DNA from 3 places in the Azoarcus sp. DN11 genome. Region 2 is predicted to be linked to each of the others. Evidence: riboswitches for the same ligand, from Rfam matches in the RefSeq annotation. Region 2 holds a riboswitch; each other region holds the start of a gene.
What was found. A riboswitch is a leader RNA that binds a small molecule or an ion and turns the genes downstream of it on or off. The one in region 2 is predicted to bind cobalamin.
Positions count from the first base shown of each region.

Region 1: it holds a riboswitch for cobalamin, as region 2 does, so the genes downstream of both, cobM (precorrin-4 C(11)-methyltransferase) here and CDA09_RS02630 (TonB-dependent receptor) in region 2, are expected to answer to the same signal.
Region 3: it holds a riboswitch for cobalamin, as region 2 does, so the genes downstream of both, cbpA (modified peptide precursor CbpA) here and CDA09_RS02630 (TonB-dependent receptor) in region 2, are expected to answer to the same signal.

Region 1 covers NZ_CP021731.1:4,324,043-4,330,281, reverse strand. The annotation lists gene CDA09_RS20125 (precorrin-8X methylmutase) at 1-264, opposite strand, end outside; gene CDA09_RS20120 (sirohydrochlorin chelatase) at 268-1,242, opposite strand; gene cobM (precorrin-4 C(11)-methyltransferase) at 1,242-2,048, opposite strand; cobalamin riboswitch at 2,209-2,429, opposite strand; gene rquA (rhodoquinone biosynthesis methyltransferase RquA) at 2,595-3,287, shown strand; gene CDA09_RS20105 (DEAD/DEAH box helicase) at 3,311-4,834, opposite strand; gene CDA09_RS20100 (M48 family metallopeptidase) at 5,166-6,239, shown strand, end outside.
Region 2 covers NZ_CP021731.1:587,437-593,675, forward strand. The annotation lists gene CDA09_RS02620 (diguanylate cyclase) at 1-1,228, opposite strand, end outside; gene cobU (bifunctional adenosylcobinamide kinase/adenosylcobinamide-phosphate guanylyltransferase) at 1,280-1,831, opposite strand; cobalamin riboswitch at 1,918-2,155, shown strand; gene CDA09_RS02630 (TonB-dependent receptor) at 2,281-4,245, shown strand; gene CDA09_RS02635 (FecCD family ABC transporter permease) at 4,265-5,245, shown strand; gene CDA09_RS02640 (ABC transporter ATP-binding protein) at 5,242-6,024, shown strand; gene cobO (cob(I)yrinic acid a,c-diamide adenosyltransferase) at 6,027-6,239, shown strand, end outside.
Region 3 covers NZ_CP021731.1:1,458,794-1,465,032, reverse strand. The annotation lists gene flgC (flagellar basal body rod protein FlgC) at 1-230, opposite strand, end outside; gene flgB (flagellar basal body rod protein FlgB) at 248-652, opposite strand; gene flgA (flagellar basal body P-ring formation chaperone FlgA) at 906-1,610, shown strand; gene flgM (flagellar biosynthesis anti-sigma factor FlgM) at 1,698-2,003, shown strand; gene CDA09_RS06700 (flagella synthesis protein FlgN) at 2,012-2,485, shown strand; gene cbpB (peptide-modifying radical SAM enzyme CbpB) at 2,553-3,962, opposite strand; gene cbpA (modified peptide precursor CbpA) at 3,959-4,129, opposite strand; cobalamin riboswitch at 4,225-4,442, opposite strand; gene CDA09_RS06685 (hypothetical protein) at 4,532-5,086, opposite strand; rRNA gene rrf (5S ribosomal RNA) at 5,277-5,390, opposite strand; rRNA gene CDA09_RS06675 (23S ribosomal RNA) at 5,479-6,239, opposite strand, start outside.

The DNA.
Region 1 (6,239 bases), 1.2 Mb from region 2:
GACGCAGATCATCTCGACGTCCGCGACGACGCGCGTGCCGCCCGCGAGGATCGCTTCCAGACCCGCCGCGACCGCATCCGCGTGGAAGTCCGTGAGGCCGTTGAATTCGAAGTCCGCGTTCGCGTGGATCATGCGGCGCACGACCGGCCATTGCTCCGGCCGGTACTCGTGGCTGCCGACCTCGGCGTCGATGATCGCAAAGGAATCGTGCTCGATCGCGCGTCCGGCGGCGGTGAGCTGTTCGGTGACGACGTTGCTGTTCATGGTTTAGGCGTGAGCGTGGTGAGCGCAGCCGGCGTGCGGCGCGTGATTGTGGGAGCAGGCGTGGCCGTGGTCATGACCGTGGTGGTCATGGCCGCCATCGTGGTGATGAGGGTGGTCGTGCCCGGCATGGTCGTGATGACCGGCGGTATGGCTATGGTCGTGCAGGTGCTCGGCCTCGGCAGCGAGGCGATACTTGCAGCCGTCGCATTCGAGCAGCGATTCTTCGTCGCTTGCGGCGCCGGCGACGCGCGCTTCGACCAGCTCGAAGATCCCTTTATCCAAACCGAAATGCGTGCCCAGCGCGAACGCGATCTGCGGATACTGCGCACGCAGGCGCGCGAGCTGCGCGTCGATGCGCTCGATCAGCACGCCCGTGAAGAGATACACCGGCACGACCGCGATCTGCGTCATGCCCAGGCGCACCTGGCGCTGCACGGCGGTCTCCAGCCGCGGCCAGGTCACGCCGGTGAAGGCGAGGTCGACGAGCTCGTGGTCGGTGGCCTCGAACACCCAGCGCGCCATCTTCGCGAGCTCGCCGTTCGCACCGGCATCAGACGATCCGCGGCCGAGCAGGATCACGCCGGTCGTGCAGGGATCGGGCACGTGCAGCGCGTGCATCAGCCCGTCGAGCCGGCCCATCAGCACGTCGAAAATCTCGCGCCCCATGCCGAGGTGGCGCGTGCACCCGAAGGCAACCCCCGGATGGCGCTCGCGCGCATGCCCGATCGCGGCCGGGATCTCCATCTTCACGTGGCCCGCGGCATTCAGGATGAAGGGGATCACGATCACGCGCTTCGCTCCCGCCGCGGCGCGATCCAGCCCGGTGTCGAGCAGCACGTCGGCGTACTCGATGAAGCAGGCCTCGATGCGCCACTCCGGGCGGCGCGCGCGCCACTCGGCGGCAAAGTGCTCGATCTCGTCGTTGCCCGCGCGGTTGCGCGAGCCGTGGCCGACCAGCAGGATGGTGGTGTCGTGCATCATGCGTTCTCCGTGACGGAGGCCCGGCGGAAGCGGTGGCTGAAGCTCGGGTCGTAGAGTTTGGAACGGGCAATCTCGGGCCAGTCACGCGCGCCCAGCGCCGGGCTCGCGATGATCATCGCCTGCGAGGCGATCTTCTCGGCCTGGCACTTCTTCTTGATGTCGGCGAGCGTGCCGCGGACGATCTTCTCCTCGCCCGGCCAGCTCGCCTTCTGCACGACCAGGATCGGCGCGTCCTCCGGCCAGCCGGCGCGGCGCAGCGCGTCCTGCACCTCGTGCAGCAGCGTGATCGACAGGAAGATGCACAGCGTCGTGCGGTGCGCCGCGAGCGCATCGAGTTCCTCGCCGGCGGGCATCGGCGTGCGGCCGGCGACGCGCGTGAGGATCACGGTCTGCGTGACTTCCGGCAGCGTCAGCGTCTCGCCCGCCGCGGCGGCCGAGGCGAGCGCGGAGGACACCCCCGGCACGACCTTCCACGGCACGCCGGCCGCATCAAGGAGCCGCGTCATCTCGACCAGCGCGCCGTAGAGTCCGGGGTCGCCGGTCTGCAGACGTACGACCGTCTCGCAGCGCGACGCGGCGTCGATCAGCCACGCGCCCATCTGCTCGAGCGTCATGTCCTTCGAGTCGCGGATCGCGCAGCCTTCGGGCGCATGGAGTGTCGCAGCCTGGTCGACGAGCGAGCCCGCGAACAGGATCCCGCCCGCCTGTTCGAGCAGGCGACGACCTTTCACGGTGATCAGGTCCGGATCGCCCGGGCCGGCGCCGACGAACCACACGGTGCCGGGCTTGTGATCGGATTGCATGACGACTCCCCGACGCGCATTCACGACGCGCGTGTGATGGAAACAACGCACCGGGAAGCGGAAGGAAGCTGAATCTGATCGATGCTTGCGGCAGAGGGGGAAAAGCCCGCGACAGCCGCGATCGGAATCCAGTGACACGCCCACACCCCGGGGCAAACGAAACTGCTTACTCGATCGGGCCGGTCTTCTGGCTTGCCTTCTCCCGGACTCCGCCGCCTTCCCGAGCGCAGGGCTCAGTGGCGTGTGGCGGATCCGTCAGGCTTACAGCAGCGGGGGCTGCGCCGGACTGGTCGGAAGCATGCGCTCCCGGACGTCACCGGACTTCCCGTTTCACCCCGTCGTGCGGTTGCACGGCAGGGAACCCGGATCGAAACACGCGAAGAATAGGCGAAGCTCGAGGTGCAATGCAAGAGCCTGTTGCGTCAATTTGCCGGTCGTTTTGCCGGCCGGCCCCGCGAAATATCCCGGCGTATGCAGGCCGCGTTCCGCCGCGATGCGGATACGGTTATGCTGGCGGATATGACACAGATTTCCGCCGATTCCGCCATGACGCCACCCGTCACCAGCGCCGGTGCCGTCCCGTCGTATCTGTCGCGCACCTATCACTGGGCCTACCTGAGCCGTCGCACGCTGCCCTGGCTCGACCGCTCGCTGGTGGTCTCCGCGATCCTCTGGGGTAACGCCGAGCGCCTGATGCGCGCGGCGGTGGAGGAGTTCTCGCCGGGGGAGCGGCTGCTGCAGGCGGCCTGCGTGTATGGCCGCTTCTCGCGCATGCTCGCCGAGCGCGTCGGCCCCGGAGGGGCACTGGACGTCGTCGATGTCGCGCCGATCCAGGTCGCCAACGCCCGCCGCAAGCTCGACGGCCTCGCGCACGCGCAGGTACGCCAGGGCGATCTGGCGCGGCCCGGCTGCGTCGTCGCCGAAGCCAGCGACGCCGTGTGCTGCTTCTTCCTGCTGCATGAAGTGCCGCCGATCGAGCGTGCGTGCATCGTGCACAACCTGTTGGGGGCGGTGCGTCCGGGCGGCAAGATCGTGTTCGTCGATTACCACCGCACCCGCCCGTGGCACCCCTTGCGGCCCATCATGGCGCAGGTGTTCCGCTGGCTCGAGCCGTTCGCGCCCTCGCTGCTCGACACCGACATCACCACGCTATCGCCGCTGGGCGAGGCCTTTACATGGAAAAAGACCACCTGTTTCGGTGGTCTTTACCAGAAGCTCGTCGGGGTGCGGCGCGGCTGAGCCGCGCCGGCCGCGGGTGATGCTCAGTCGCCGCGGCTGCCCGGTTTGGCGTTGAAGAGCGCCGCGCGCGGCGCGGGACGACGGCCCGCCTCCGGACGCTGCGCGGGCTGACGCGGTGCTTCCGCCGATCGCGGGGCGCGGTTTGCGCCGGCGTCCTGCGGGCGCTTCGCGTTCGGCTCGCCGGCGCGCGGATTGCGGCCGTTCTGCCCTTCGGGGCGCGCTGGACGGTTCCCCGCTCCGGCCGCTTCGCCCTGCCGTACCGGTTGGCGGTTCGGCGCATGGCTTTGCGCACGGGGCGCCGGGCGTTCCGACTGCGGCTGGCGCGGTGCGCGGCCGTCGTTACGGCGGCCGGACTGGCGCGGGTCGCGTGGCGGGCGGTCGTTGTCGCCCGGGTCGGGGGCGTGCGTCACGAAGGCCGGCACGGGGGTGCGATCAATGGTGCGCTTGATGAGGCGCTCGATCGACGCCAGGTAGGGCTTCTCCTCGCTGTCGACCAGGGAGATCGCCTTGCCGGTCGCGCCCGCGCGGCCGGTGCGGCCGATGCGGTGCACGTAGTCTTCCGGCACGTTCGGCAGCTCGAAGTTCACGACCTGCGGCAACTGGTCGATATCCAGGCCGCGCGCCGCGATGTCGGTCGCGACGAGCACCGGCAGCGAGTTGTCCTTGAACTGCGACAGCGCCTTGGTGCGCGCCGATTGGCTCTTGTTGCCATGGATCGCGGCGGCCGGGATGCCGTGCTTGCCGAGGTATTCGGCGAGCCGGTTCGCCCCGTGCTTGGTGCGCGTGAACACCAGCACCTGGTGCCAGTCGTGCTCCTTCACCAGATGCACCAGCAGGTCGCGCTTCTGCTTCTGCGGCACCAGATACACCGACTGCTCGACGAGCTCGGTGGTCGTGTTGCGGCGCGCGACTTCGACGCAGCCCGGATTGTTGAGCAGGCCGTTGGCGAGCGAACGGATCTCGTCCGAGAAGGTCGCCGAGAACAACAGGTTCTGGCGCTGTTTCGGCAGCAGCGCGAGCACCTTGCGGATGTCGCGGATGAAACCCATGTCGAGCATGCGGTCGGCTTCGTCGAGGACGAGGATCTCGACGCCCGACAGGTCGATCGTTTTCTGCCCGGCGTGGTCGAGCAGGCGCCCCGGCGTCGCGACGAGGATGTCGACGCGCTTCTTCAGTGCTGCGATCTGCGGATTGATGTTCACGCCGCCGAACATGACCATCGAGGTCAGCGGCAGGTGCTTGCCGTAGGTCTGCACCGATTCCTCGACCTGCGCCGCGAGCTCGCGCGTCGGGGTGAGGATCAGGCAGCGCGGGCGGCCGGGTTTCGCCGCCGCGGGCGTCGTCGACAGGCGGTGCAGCAGCGGCAGCGTGAAGCCGGCGGTCTTGCCGGTGCCGGTCTGGGCCGCGGCGAGCAGGTCGCCGCCGGCCAGCACCAGCGGAATCGCCTGTGCCTGGATCGGCGTCGGCCGCGTGTAGCCGGACTCGGAAATGGCGCGCAAAAGAGGTTCGGCCAGTCCGAGACTGGCGAAGGATGCTTCGGAATTGATCAAGTGGGATGCTCCAGCGACGGCCTGCCGCTGCGTTGCGAGCGGCACCAATCGAGGCGGGCGGGGGACGTGCGACCGGGAAAACGGGTCGTCAGCGGTCGTTAGGGGAAGGCTGCGGCCGATTGGCAAGGCGCGCAGGTGTTGTAATTGTACACATCCTTCTTGCGCCGCAGCAAGCGGTAGGTGCCTCGCGCAGTTCCGGTTTTCGCGGCTTTAGCCTTGATTTATATGCAATTTGTGGGTGCGCGTATTACTAAGGTGCACTGTTGCGTTTATCGCTGGTTCAGTATATTCCGTGTTTCCAGCAAGGTTTTATAGCGGAGTACCGCTCATGGCAGCCGTCCGAACCCGCCTCTCGCTCACCCGCGCCCGCCTCGCCCGCACACTCGGCCTGCGCGCCACCGTGGGCCTTTCGGCGATGACGCTGCTCGCGGCCGTTCTTGGCGCGACAGCGGTGCTGCTGGTGGGCTGGACGTGGGCGGCGCTGGTCGACGGCGACGTTGCCCACGCCCTGGCCGCAGTGGTCAGCTTCCTGGTCGCGCTCGCCGCGTGCGCGCTGATCCTGGGCTGGCTTTTCGCGCCGACGGCGAAGCCGGATGGCGTCCGGTTGCCGCGCGAGCTCGCGCAAGAACTGTTCGCACTCGTGGACAGCATGGGCAAGCGTTTCGGCAGCATCCGCATCGACGCCGTGTGGGTGGTCGGCGACATGAACGCCGCGATCCTGCAGCGCCCACGCTGGGGCTGGGTCGGGCCGCTCGAAACCCACCTGATGATCGGACTGCCGCTCGCCCATAGCGTCTCGCGGCGCCAGTTCGGCGCCATCCTCGCGCACGAATTTGCCCACCTCGCGGCGCAGCGCCGGGGCGTGCACGCATGGTGGGGGCACCTGCGCGCGTGGTGGTTCCGTGCGCTCGACCGCTGCATCGAAGACATGCCGCGCATGGGCGGCGTGCTTGAACGCTGGTCCGCGGGCGACCTGCGCGCGGCGATGCGCCTGTCGCGGCTGGAGGAATTCGAAGCGGACGCGGGCGCGGCGCGCGTCGTCGGGGCGCGCCGGGTCGGCGAGGCGCTCGTCGAGGTCGCGCTGAAGGAGCGCTTCCTCAACGAGGACTACTGGCGCAAGATCATGGAGCAAAGCCGCACGGCACCGCAGCCGCTGGTGCGCCCCTTCCGCGAGATGGGCCTCGGGGTGATGGCCGGCTTCCGCCGCCCGGAACCCGGCCCGGTGGACATCCGCGACATGTTCGGCGGCACGGCCTCGACCGCGGACTTCCATCCGACCCTGGCGGATCGGTTGCGTGTGCTGCGCGTCGACCCGGCCGTGCCGGTGTGCGGCGGCGAGTCGCTGGCGAACACCCACCTCGGCCCCCTCCTGCCGACCTTGTCGTGGGTCTTCGACCGCGCG
Region 2 (6,239 bases):
CGGGGCGCGCGACGGTGTCCTGCTCGCGCACGAGGCTGCGCAGCCGCTGGGCGACCGTCTTCAGGATCTCGTCACCGACTTCCCGTCCGTAGGTTTCATTGATCGACGTGAACTCGTCCACGTCCAGCAGCACGACGCCGGTGCGGGTGTTGTGGCGCTTCGCGCGGATGACGGCCTGGTCGATGCGGTCGGTGAGCAGGAGCTGGTTCGCGAGGCCGGTGAGCGGATCGAGGTGCGAGGTCTGCTGGAAGCGCTGCTCGCCTTCCTGCAGGCGTTCGGTGAGCGCGTCGATTTCCAGGCTGCGCCGTGCCATGCCTTGCGTCAGCAGCTGCTCCGACGCCTGAAGCGCTTCGATCGTGTGCTCGAGGCTTGCGATCTCGTCCGCGGAACGCATGGCGCGCTCGCGCCAGTTTGCGCCGGTGCGCTCGTCCAGCGCCAGCGCCAGCGTCAGCATGCCCAGCGCCGACGTGAGCTGCATCGCGTAGGTGACCGGGCCGTCGCCGCGCAGCAGTCCCGTCTGTGCGAGCAGGTACAGCACCGCGGCGGCCAGCATTGCCGACCAGCCGGCAACGAGCAGCGTCGCGCCGGGCGCGCGCAGCTGCCGGCAGTGCAGGCCGCAGCCGATCGCGAGGAGGGCGAAGGCGGGGCCGATGCCCGCGACGACGGTGTCCGGATAGCTGTCGCGCAGCACGAAGGCACCCGCCAGCGCGATAGCGAATATGGCGGCAAAGGTCTTCAGCGCGATGTCGACGCGCGGCACCAGGGTCGGGGTGCGCAGGAATTCGCGCGTGAACATCGCCGCGCTGAACCCCGCGAGGGCGAGCCCCGCCGGTTCCGCCGCCTTCGCCCAGTTGTCGACTTGCGCGTCGGGCGCGAAGCCATGGACGATCCCGGCCGCGACCTGCCCGAGCCCCGTCCCGAGCGCGAATCCGGCATATTCGAGGTAGTCGCGATCCTTGCTGTGTGCGAACTGCAGCAGGCTGTACAGCAGCAGGGCCACCGCGAAGCCGGCGTAGAACAGCGTGACGGGCAGGTTCATCAGCAGGCGGCCCGCGTCGGCGCCCGCGCTGCCCTGGGCGGATGCGGCGAGCGGAATCGCCAGCAGCGCAGCAAGCACGAGCGGTGGACGAGCGGCAGGGAGCGTGAACCGATCGCTGCCTGGTGCGTTCGCCGGTGGTGTCGCGTGGCCCATGAAGTCCTTGTCGTGCAATTCGTCACGTTGGCCCAATTCTAAGAGGCTATCGTACCGCGTGTGAATAAGCGTTCCCGGGTACGCGCGTCAGGCGGTGCCCTTGAGTGCCAGGGGCAGGCCGGCGGCGACGAAGGTGACGCGCTCGCACGCGGCCGCGAGCATCTGGTTGAGCCGCCCGGCTTCGTCGCGATACAGGCGTCCGAGCGGCGTTTCCGGGACCAGTCCGAGGCCGACTTCGTTGGCGACCAGCAGCACCTGCGCGGGCAGCGCCGGCAGGATGTCGAGCAGCGCGCGGCGTTCGGCCTGCAGGAGCGGCAGGAGGCCGGCGTCCGCCGGGGCGGGAAGGTCGTCGGCGCCGGCCATCAGGTTGGTCAGCCACAAGGTCACGCAGTCAACGATCACGCAGCGGCCTGCGACCGCTTCGCGCCGCAGCGTCGCGGCGAGGGCGAGCGGCGTCTCCACCGTACGCCAGCCTTCCGGGCGGTCGTCCCGGTGACGCCGGATGCGCGCCGCCATTTCGTCGTCGAGGGCTTCCGCCGTTGCGATCACGGTCACGGGCAGTCCGCTCGCGGCGGCGAGGCTTTCGGCGTGGCGGCTCTTGCCCGAGCGGGCGCCGCCGAGGATCAGGTGTGCGGGCATGTCTTTGGAATTGCTTGGATTTTTTGCGCTGCGCGAAATCGCGGAACGCGCTATTATCCGCGTCGCGCCCGGTTTTGGGCGCGACGTGTTTTCAGGTGCCCGACGGCGACTCCCGCCCGAGGGTTAAACGGGAAACAGGTGCGCGGACGGCCCGCCGGGCCGTCGACGCCATGCCTGTGCTGCCCCCGCAACGGTAAGTGGACGCAAGGCGCATCCAACCGCCACTGGACGAGAGTCCGGGAAGGCGATGCGACCGGTCCGGCACTCCACGATGGAGCCCCGGCCAGCCCACGAGCCCGGATACCGGCCCGGACACGAGATGGCGGAAGTGCCGCGGGGAGGCGGCGACGGGCGCGGTGTTCCGCGGTGCTCGGCGTGTGCCCGCCAGGTGCTTCCTTGTTGAATCGACCGGGGAGCGGGGACGCTGACTCCGGCGCAGGGAGACCCCAATGAACATCCGTTTGTCCGCAACCTACGTCGCGGTGACGAGCCTTTTTCTCTCTTCCATCTCCGGAGCGATCGCCAAGGACTTGGACGAGTCGCAACTAGAGACCATCATCGTCACCGCGAATCGCATCGAAACCCCCGATGTCGCGGCGCCTTATGCCTCTGAAGTGCACACGCGCAAGGACATTGAACGCTCGGGCGCAACTTCGCTTGTCGATTACCTCAACCGCCAGTCGTCGGTCCAGTTGATGCCGAACTTCGGTAACCGTTTCACGCCCAGCATCAACATGCGCGGCTACGGTACCAACGACGGCTTCGAGAACGTCGTGATCTCCCTCGACGGGCGCCGTCTCAACAACATCGACTTGGCCCCGCAGCTTATCGGTGCGATTCCGCTTGAGGATATCGACCGCATCGAGATCACCAAGGGTAGCGGATCGGTCGCGTACGGCGACGGCGCTACTGCGGGCTCGATCCAGATCTACACCAAGCCGCGCACCGGAGCCAGCATCGACGTCAATGTCGGCAGCCATGCGGCGCTGGGCTCGACCGCACAGGCTGGATACGTCGGCGAGCGCTTCACGGTGTCGGCGACCGCCGAGCACGACAAGAGCGGCGGGTTCAGCGACAAGGATCCGTCCGGGCATCGTGATTCGTCGACGGCCGACAACTGGCGGATTGGCCTCACCGGCCGCCCGATTGACAAGCTCAAGTTAAGCCTCGATGCGGGCGATGGCCGAATCGATCTGCGCTACCCGAATTCGTTGACCCATTCCCAGTTCCGCGACGACCCGGCGATGAACAACGGACGCAACTACACGCACCAATTTTTCCGCGACGGCTACTGGGCGGTTGGCGCCGACTACGATATTGCGCCGAATTGGCGCCTGACAGCGCGGCACATCGATGAGGACAAGCGCTCGGAGTTCCCGCAGTTCAGCATCCGATTCGACTACCGTTACCTGTCGGACGATATCGCACTGCAATACCTTGGCGATGCCTTGTCGGTGACTGCCGGCCTGCAAACCTTCGACGGCAAACGTGCCGACGCTTCGAGCGAAACGAGCAAGAAGAACGAAGCGGTGTTCGTCCAGGGACAGTACGAAATCGGTCGCCTGATTTTGTCGGCCGGTGCGCGGCGTGAGCGGGTGAAATATGAATTTGATCCGTCCTCCGGCGCGGGGCTTACGGACGACAAGCGGCTGTCGTCCTGGGATCTGGGTGCAAACTACCGTATCGACGACGTTCTGTCCGTGTTCGGCAACTACAACTATTCGTATCAGGCCCCGGACATCGATCGATTCTTTGTTCCGGTTTTTGATGCGGATTTCAATCTGGTCGGGGCTGAATTCAACGGCTTTATTAAGCCAATGAGGGTGCGTACCCTTACCCTGGGTCTGAATCATGTGCTACCCATCAATCGTCTGAAGCTCGGCGTGTTCCATGCCGGACTGCGTGACGAGATCTACGATTTCAAGCCCAGCGCATTCACCGATATCAATACGAACCTCGATAAGTCGCACAAGTACGGGCTGGAGGTGCAGGACACATGGCGTATTTCGCCGATGTTGACCGGCGTGCTGAACTACTCGTGGACGCGCGCCATCATCGATCACGAGGATATGGGTGGCGGTGCCTTCAACGGAAAGGAGTTGCCGGGTGCGCCGCGCAACAACGTCGTGCTCGGACTGAATTTTGCGGTCAGCGACCGGGATAATCTCTATCTTTCGCACACTTGGCGGAGCAAGACTTGGGCAGCGGACGACTTCGACAACAACAACGAGCAGCGCCAGCGCGCCTACCAATCGACCGACATTGCGTATCGTCATCGTCTCGACAAGGTCGAGCTGTATGCGGCTGTGTCCAATTTGTTCAACTACAAGAACGGCACTTGGGTGCGCGACGACGCGATCTATCCGGTCGACTTCGAGCGTACATGGAAGGTCGGCGCGAAGCTGTCGTTCTGACGCCGACAGGCGCTACGCTGTGACGCGTCCGACCGTGCTGCCAGTCCTTGCCGCGCTCGTGGTCGCGGCGGGGCTCGCCTTCGGCTGGGCCCTGTCCGCGGGCGACCTCCCGGTCGCCTTCGGCGAGGTCTTCGCTGCGCTCTTCCGTGGTGCCGAAGGCATGGCGGCGGACGTCGTGCGCGAGCTGCGCCTGCCGCGCGCGGTGGCGGGCTTCGTGTGCGGCGGGCTGCTCGCGCTCGCCGGCGCGCTGATGCAGGTGCTGCTCCGCAATCCGCTCGCCGACCCCTACGTGCTGGGCATCTCCGGCGGGGCGGCGGTGGGGGCGCTGCTGGCGATCCTGGTCGGCCTCGCGCCCTGGCTCGTCGACGCCTCGGCCTTCGGTGGCGCGCTGGCGGCGACGCTGCTGGTGTTCGGGCTCGCGCACGGCGACGGATCGTGGACGCAGACGCGGCTCCTGCTCACCGGGGTGATCGTCGCGGCCGGCTGTGGCGCGGCGGTGACGCTGATGCTGTCGCTCGTCACCGACACGCGCCTGCAGTCGATGCTGTTCTGGCTGATGGGCGACGCGAGTGGGGCGACCCGGCCGTGGCCGGCGCTCGGCGTGCTGCTCGTCGGCCTCGCCGTCGCGATGCCCGTCGCGCGCGACCTCAACGTGCTCGCGCGCGGCGAGATCGCGGCGCAGGCGCTGGGCGTGCGCGTGCAGCGCCTGCGTTACCTGCTGTACATCCTCGCCTCGCTGCTGACCGCCGCCGCCGTCACGCTGGTCGGTTCGGTCGGCTTCGTCGGCCTGATCGTGCCGCACCTGATGCGCCTGGCGCTCGGCAACGACCAGCGCCTGCTGCTGCCCGCGGCGACGCTGGCGGGCGGCACGTTGCTGACGCTCGCCGACACCGCCGCGCGCACGGTGGTCGCGCCGGAGCAGTTGCCGGTCGGGGTGCTGACCGCGCTGATCGGCGTGCCGGTGTTCCTCTTCCTGCTGTCGCGGAACCCGCACGGATGACGGCCGGCGGCGATCCCGTCCTGCTCGAAGCCGAGCGCCTCGCGCTGCAGGTCGGCGAACGCTGGCTGTGCTGCGAATTCAGCCTGCGGCTTGCCGCCGGCGAATGCCTGGTGCTGCTCGGGCCCAACGGTGCCGGCAAGACGACGCTGCTGCATACGCTGGCCGGGCTGCGCGCGCCCACGGTCGGTGCGGTGCGCCTCGGCGGCCGCCCCTACGCGGAGTGGGACAGCCTCGCCGCCGCGCGTTTCCGCGGTCTCCTCGCGCAGCAGCAGCCCGACCACTTCTCCGCCTCGGTGCTGCAGACCGCGCTGATCGGTCGTCACCCGCATCTCGGGCGCTGGGGCTGGGAGAGCGCCGCGGACGTGGAGGCCGCCCGGGCGGCGCTCGGCGAACTGGGGCTCGCCGATTTCGCCGAGCGCGACATCCTGAGCCTCTCCGGCGGGGAGCGGCAGCGCGTGTCGGTCGCGATGCTGCTGACGCAGTCCCCGCAGCTCTTCCTGCTCGACGAACCGACCAACCATCTCGACCTGCACTACCAGATCGCCGTGCTGGAGCTCTTCGCGCGCCTCAAGGGCGAGGGGCGGGGCGTCGTGATGGTGCTGCACGACATCAACCTCGCCGCACGCTTCGCCGACCACGTGATCCTGCTCGACGGCAAGGGCGGCGTGCTCGCCGGCACGAGCGCCGAGGTCCTGCAGGCGGAGCACCTCGGCCGCGCTTTCGATCACCCGATCCGCCGCCTCGACGCCGATGGGCGGACACTCTTCATTCCGGACTGAACATGGACGAACAGGACAAGGACAGGAACACCCGCCACGCCGAGCGCATGCAACGCAAGAAGGCGGTGGTCGACGAGAAGATCGCCGCGGCGCAGGTCGAGCGCGGCGTGCTGCTGGTCAACACCGGCAACGGCAAGGGCAAGTCGAGCGCCGCCTTCGGCGTCGTCGCGCGCGCCCTCGGCCACGGCATGAAGGTGGGTGTCGTGCAGTTCATC
Region 3 (6,239 bases), 870 kb from region 2:
TGCAGCCGCCCCGGCTCCGCACTCTCGACGACGTCCGACACCTTCACGCCGACCCCGCCCGGCCCCGCCACCGGCGTCGCCGTGAACACCACCTGCTTCGCGCGATACGGCTGCCCGTCCGGCCCGGCGACGCTATCCGCGTTCGCGAGGTTCGACGCCGTCGCATTCAGGCGTGCGGATTGCGCATGCAGCGCCGAACCCGCAATCGCAAAAACATTGAACATGCTCATGGACGCCTGCCCTCCCCTCACTGACCGGTGATCGCCGTCTGCATGCTGCGCAGCAGGCCGTTGATGAAGGTCACGCTCGCCTCGTAATGCACCGCGTTCTCGGCGAAGGCAGCACGCTCCACGTCCATGTTCACCGTGTTGCCATCCACACTCGACTGGAACTCCCGGCGAAACCCGACGAAGGCCCCGAACGGAGTCTCCGCAGCCACGCCTAGGTGGCGCGACGACGTGCCCGTCAGTTCGAGCGGCCCCATGCGCTCGCCCATCGCCCCCTTCAACGCGGCACGAAAATCGACGTCGCGCGCCTTGTAGTTCGGCGTATCCGCGTTCGCGATGTTCGACGCCAGCATCTGCTGCCGCTGCGCCTGCAGGTTCAGGGCCGTCTGATGAAACTGCAGCGCGCTGTCGAGTTGGGTCTTCATGGCATCACCTCAAGTTCCGCCGCCAACTGCCGTAAAGGCCATCAGCCGGCATTCGCCTCATTGCACCTTCCATGCCAGGGATGTTAGTCCTGCCCCGACAAGCCGCTTGCCGCGATAAGACCGGCAAAAACCGGCCAATTCAGCCGCTTTCGACATCCCTCCGGCATCACCCGGCAAGCGCCACGGAAAATCTTGCCGGTTGCCGAGCGGCCTGCCGCATGGTGCAATGCGCGCCATGCCCGCGCCTCTTCTCATGTCCCCATCCTTCCGCCATGCCGCCGTATTCCTGCCGCTCACCCTGGGCCTCACGCTCGCGGGCGGGAACGCCAGCGCGCAGCAGCCCCTGCAACCGGTTCGGCAGGTCGTGATGACCTTTCTCGGCCAGCAGACGTCCGGCCTGCCGGGGAAAATCGGCGTCACGGTCGAGGGTCTCGACCCGCAGAACCAGCTCCCGCCGTGCGCCGAGCTCACGCCCTTTCTCCCGCCCGGCACGCGTGCGTGGGGCCGGATCAACGTCGGCGTGCGTTGCGAATCGCCCGTCAACTGGACCGTCTATGTCCCCGCCCAGGTTTCCGTCGTCGGCGAGTACCTCGTCACCGCGCGCCCCATCCGCGCGGGCCAGATCATCTCGCCCGCGGACCTCGAACGACGCACCGGCGATCTCGCCGGCGAGGCCCCCAACACGCTGACGGACATGACCCAGGCCGTCGGCCATAACGCGCGCTACACGATCGCCGCCGGCAACCCCCTGCGCGCCGACATGCTCCGCCTCCCGCAAACCGTACGCCAGGGCCAGAATGTCAAGATCGTCGGCGCCGGCAGCGGATTCACCGTCACCAGCGAAGGCCGCGCCCTGAACGCCGCCGCCGCCGGCGAACCGGTCCGGATCCGCTTGAATAACGGACAAGTCGTCTCGGGCAAGGCACGCACCGATGGCACCGTGGAGCTCGATTTCTGAGCGCTCGCACGTCGGCAAAAAAACGCCTAAAGTTTTCCCTCGGGCGGTCGTTGATACGGTCAGAGACCGCTTAATGGGAGTAGCGCCATGAAAATCGAAGGATCACTCAAATCGCCAGGGGCCGCCCCGGCGAGCGGCGCCCGTGAGAAACGCCCCGCCGCGAGCACGACGCTTGCGAGCAGCTCCTCGACCGAAGAGAAAGTCGAACTGTCGTCGCTCTCGTCCAGCCTCAACAAGGCCGAAGCGGTGATTGCCTCGACTCCCGAGGTCGACCACCGCCGTGTCGATGAAATCCGTCAGGCCATCAGCGAAGGGCGCTTCAAGATCGACGCCAACCGCATCGCCGACGGCCTGATCGAAAGCGTTCGCCAGATGCTCGACACGCAGAAATAATAAGCTCCGTGAGCCTGCAGCCCGAACTTCAGCGACTCGTCCAGCTGATCGACAGCGAAGCCGTGCTGCTGCGCGGATTCCTCGCGCTACTCGAGCGCGAGGAATCCCTGCTCATCGCCGGCGACGCCGACGGTCTGCTCGTTCTCACGCGCGAAAAAACGGAGCGCTTCCACCAGTTGCAGCGCATCCACAGCGACCGCGCCCTGCTGCTCGGCCGGCTTCGTCGCCCGAACTCCGACACCGCGATCCGCGAAGTCTGCCAACCGCTCCCCGACACCCTCAGGCGCTGGGACGAAATCCACGCACTCGCATGCGACGCGCGGGCCCGCAACGACCTCAACGGCAAGCTCATCACCGAGCGTCTCCAGCATAACCAGGCCGCGATGTCGATCCTTCTCGACGCATCCAGGCAGCCACAACTCTACGATTCCGCCGGCAACGCCCGCCCCGGCGGAGGCGGCCGCCACCTCGGCAGCGCATGAACTAAAAGGCCCGCCCGGGAACTCTCCCGGGCGGGCCCGCGCGCAATCACAGCCGCTGATGACTGGCTCAGGGCAGCACGAAGTCGAAACTGCTCTCTACCTCGGCATCCCAGCCATCCCAAAGGAAGTCGTTCGCCTTCCCGTCGGCGATCAAGCGAAAAGCATAGCGCGTCTGCTCCTCGTAGAAGCCGCAGAACGCCCCGACGCGGTCCATCCCGCCGTTCATCTCGTGCGCCTCGGCCGGGCACGGCGAGCCGCAGAAATGCCGGATCGCGCACCCCTTGCAGGGATCGATACGGTCGACGTTCCGTCCCGTCACCTTCCGGAATGCCTCGCTCTCCAGCACATCCTCGATGCGGTCGGTGAACAGGTTGCCCCCGCGGAACGCATCCAGGCCGATGAACTCGCTGCACGGGAAGAGCCCCCCGTCGGGCGCCAGGGCGAAGAACGCGCGCCCCCCACCGCACGGCGAGATATCGCACATCAGCCGGCGTGCGGTCGGTGCAAGGATCGCCAGCAGAATGTTCGCAAAGTTCGCGACCACCATCTTCCGCCCCGTCTCGCGATACAGCGCATGCGTTCGTTCCACCGCTGCGATGAAGGCACGCGCCAGCGAGTCATCATCCGGTCGCACCGTACGCGCTCCCGGCAAGGTGCAACGCACTGCATTCAGCATGCAGGTCGGCACTTCGCGGGCATGGAACAGCTCCACCAGCGGCACGAGTTGATCGAGGTTCTTCTCCGTGCACGTCGCGATCACGCTCCACGCCGAATACCCCCGCAGCGCCTCCATCGCCCGGAGCACCTTGTCGTGCACACTCTTGCCGCCGAAGGTCAGGCGGGTCGCATCGGTCGTCTCGGCCAGCGGCCCGTCGAGCGACAGGCCGATGCTCACCTGCCGATCGGCGAGAAACCCGATCGCCTCGTCATCGAGCAGCGTCGCGTTCGTTTGCACCCCGAACACGTAATCATCCTTGAACGCATCGATCGCGGCGAACAAGGCGGCCCGATTCATCAACGGCTCGGCACCGTGAAAAATCACGCGCGGCTTGCGCCCGTCGGGAAGCACCGTCGAAAAGTAGGACCGTAGCCGCCCCAGCGCGTCCACCAACCGGTCGGCGTCCATGTGCTGCCCACCGCGGCGCATTCCCTCCGGAATGTAGCAATACGTGCAGTTCAGGTTGCACCGCTCCGTCGGATTGACATAAACGGCCGAGGGCTTCAGCTCGAAACGCAGCGCATGCAACTCGCGCGCGAAATCCTTTGCCTTTGCCTGATAGTTCAACATCAAGGCACTATCGGTCAGCGTGTCCGCGAGCTTGTCCTTGCGAACGAGCGCCCAGAACGCACTGTCCGGGTCGCTCAAGGCCATATAGTCGTCATGTCCGATGTCGAACGGAATCAGGCTCGCGCCATTGCCGAGATTGGCATAACGCCCCGCAGAGGGGGCGTTGCTCATCAAAGCCGAGCCGCTCATCGCTTCTCCCTGCGATCCATCAGAACGTAGTGAGACAAACCCACCCCATCCGCCTCGCAACGCTTGCGCGTCGCGATGATCGCGGGCCTGTGCACCGGGAGCGCGCCGCTTGCAGCGGCGGGGGCGGCGTTCTTTGCGAACTCTTGCTTGATATCAGTCGAAGGCATCCGATTCTCCTGTTTGTCCAAACACAAAAACAAAAAGGGCTCCGCTGCCGCACTGCCAAGTGCGGACAGCGAAACCCTTGCCATTGGTTCCAGCTACAAAACAGTCGATTACGGCACGTCTTCTGGCTTCCGGATCAACCTGCCTGTCGCGCCTTCCCATCGTGGTACTCCACGACAGTGGCCGGATGCCCGGAATCGTTCCGTCACCCTGGCGACATTCGTCCCCGGTTACAGCGGCGGGCCCGCCACGGAATTGAGCAAGCTCGCACCGTGTTCCGACGATCGCAATTGCATCGTCATGGCCGAATCGTTCACCATTGTCCCGACGAGCATCTCTTCAGTCAATACCCTTGCCCCCACGCCTGACTGCCGATCACCGGCTGGCCCAGAGCACCTTCGCAGTCACATTCCGCCCAGGTCCTGGATGGCATCGACAACCATGCCAGTGCCGACCGCAATCATCAGGATATCGCCTGCGACGCGAACGAACTTGTGCCCCGCCGGAGGCACCCCGAGTTCGACCGTGAGCGCCGGCGGCAGATCGTAATACGCGACATCGCGCGGCAACGCACGCCCCACCGCCCACTTTCTCGCCTGCCCGGGCGGCATGCACCCGTTTCCCTTTTTCGCCAACCCCGGAGGACACCTCCCCGAACCGCCCTCGCGCGTGAAGTATTCGCGGATGACCGTCCGATCACGTTGCTCGAACCGGCTCACCACCCGCTGCGAACCTTCATCCCCCAGGCGCGCACCGCGATCACGACTGTCCCGATCCGCATCCCCGCCCTCGTCACGGTCGCGTTTGTGCTGCCCGCCCTTTCCACCATGTCCGTTCTCCCGCTGCCAACCTCCGCCACCAGCGTGATCGGGTTTTTCAGCATAGGCGACGCCAAAAACCATGATGCCGGCACAAAGCGCGGCGCACACCGCTGCCTTGCGCGATCGGATGCGATGCATGTTTTATCTCCCTTGAATGGTGTCACGCAGCGAATTGCGAAACGAACACTTCACACGGATCGGACGCCCCAGACAGCACGCTGCCTGTTGCCAGCAACATACAACAAATCTGCATGGAAACGGAATGTCCACGGTTGACGTAAAAAAGCCGCTCATCCTGGTTTAGGAGAGCGGCTTTTTTGATTGGGTAGTCTGACGATGACCTACTTTCGCACTCACGTAGAGCACTATCATCGGCGCGATCCTGTTTCACTGTCCTGTTCGGGATGGGAAGGAGTGGTTCCGGGACGCTATGGTCGTCAGACTGTAAGGGGTAACAAAGGGGGGAAGTAAAGTGTTGGTTTGTTGGTGTGATGCGTTGTGTGTGAGTTTGTTGAGCGATCCAGGGTTATAGGATCAAGCCTCACGGGCAATTAGTATCGGTTAGCTTAACGCATTACTGCGCTTCCACACCCGACCTATCAACGTTGTGGTCTTCAACGACCCTTCAGGGGGCTCGAGGCCCCGGGGAAGTCTCATCTTGAGGCGAGTTTCCCGCTTAGATGCTTTCAGCGGTTATCTCTTCCGTACTTAGCTACCCGGCGATGCGACTGGCGTCACAACCGGTACACCAGGGGTACGTCCACTCCGGTCCTCTCGTACTAGGAGCAGGTCCTCTCAAACTTCCAGCGCCCACGGCAGATAGGGACCAAACTGTCTCACGACGTTTTAAACCCAGCTCACGTACCACTTTAAATGGCGAACAGCCATACCCTTGGGACCGGCTACAGCCCCAGGATGTGATGAGCCGACATCGAGGTGCCAAACTCCGCCGTCGATGTGAACTCTTGGGCGGAATCAGCCTGTTATCCCCAGAGTACCTTTTATCCGTTGAGCGATGGCCCTTCCATACAGAACCACCGGATCACTATGACCTGCTTTCGCACCTGCTCGACATGTTGGTCTCGCAGTCAAGCCGCCTTTTGCCATTGCACTATCAGTACGATGTCCGACCGTACCTAGGCGACCTTCGTACTCCTCCGTTACCTTTTGGGAGGAGACCGCCCCAGTCAAACTGCCTGCCATGCACGGTCCCCGACCCGGATTCACGGGCCCAGGTTAGAACCTCAACGACACCAGGGTGGTATTTCAAGGTTGGCTCCACGGCGACTGG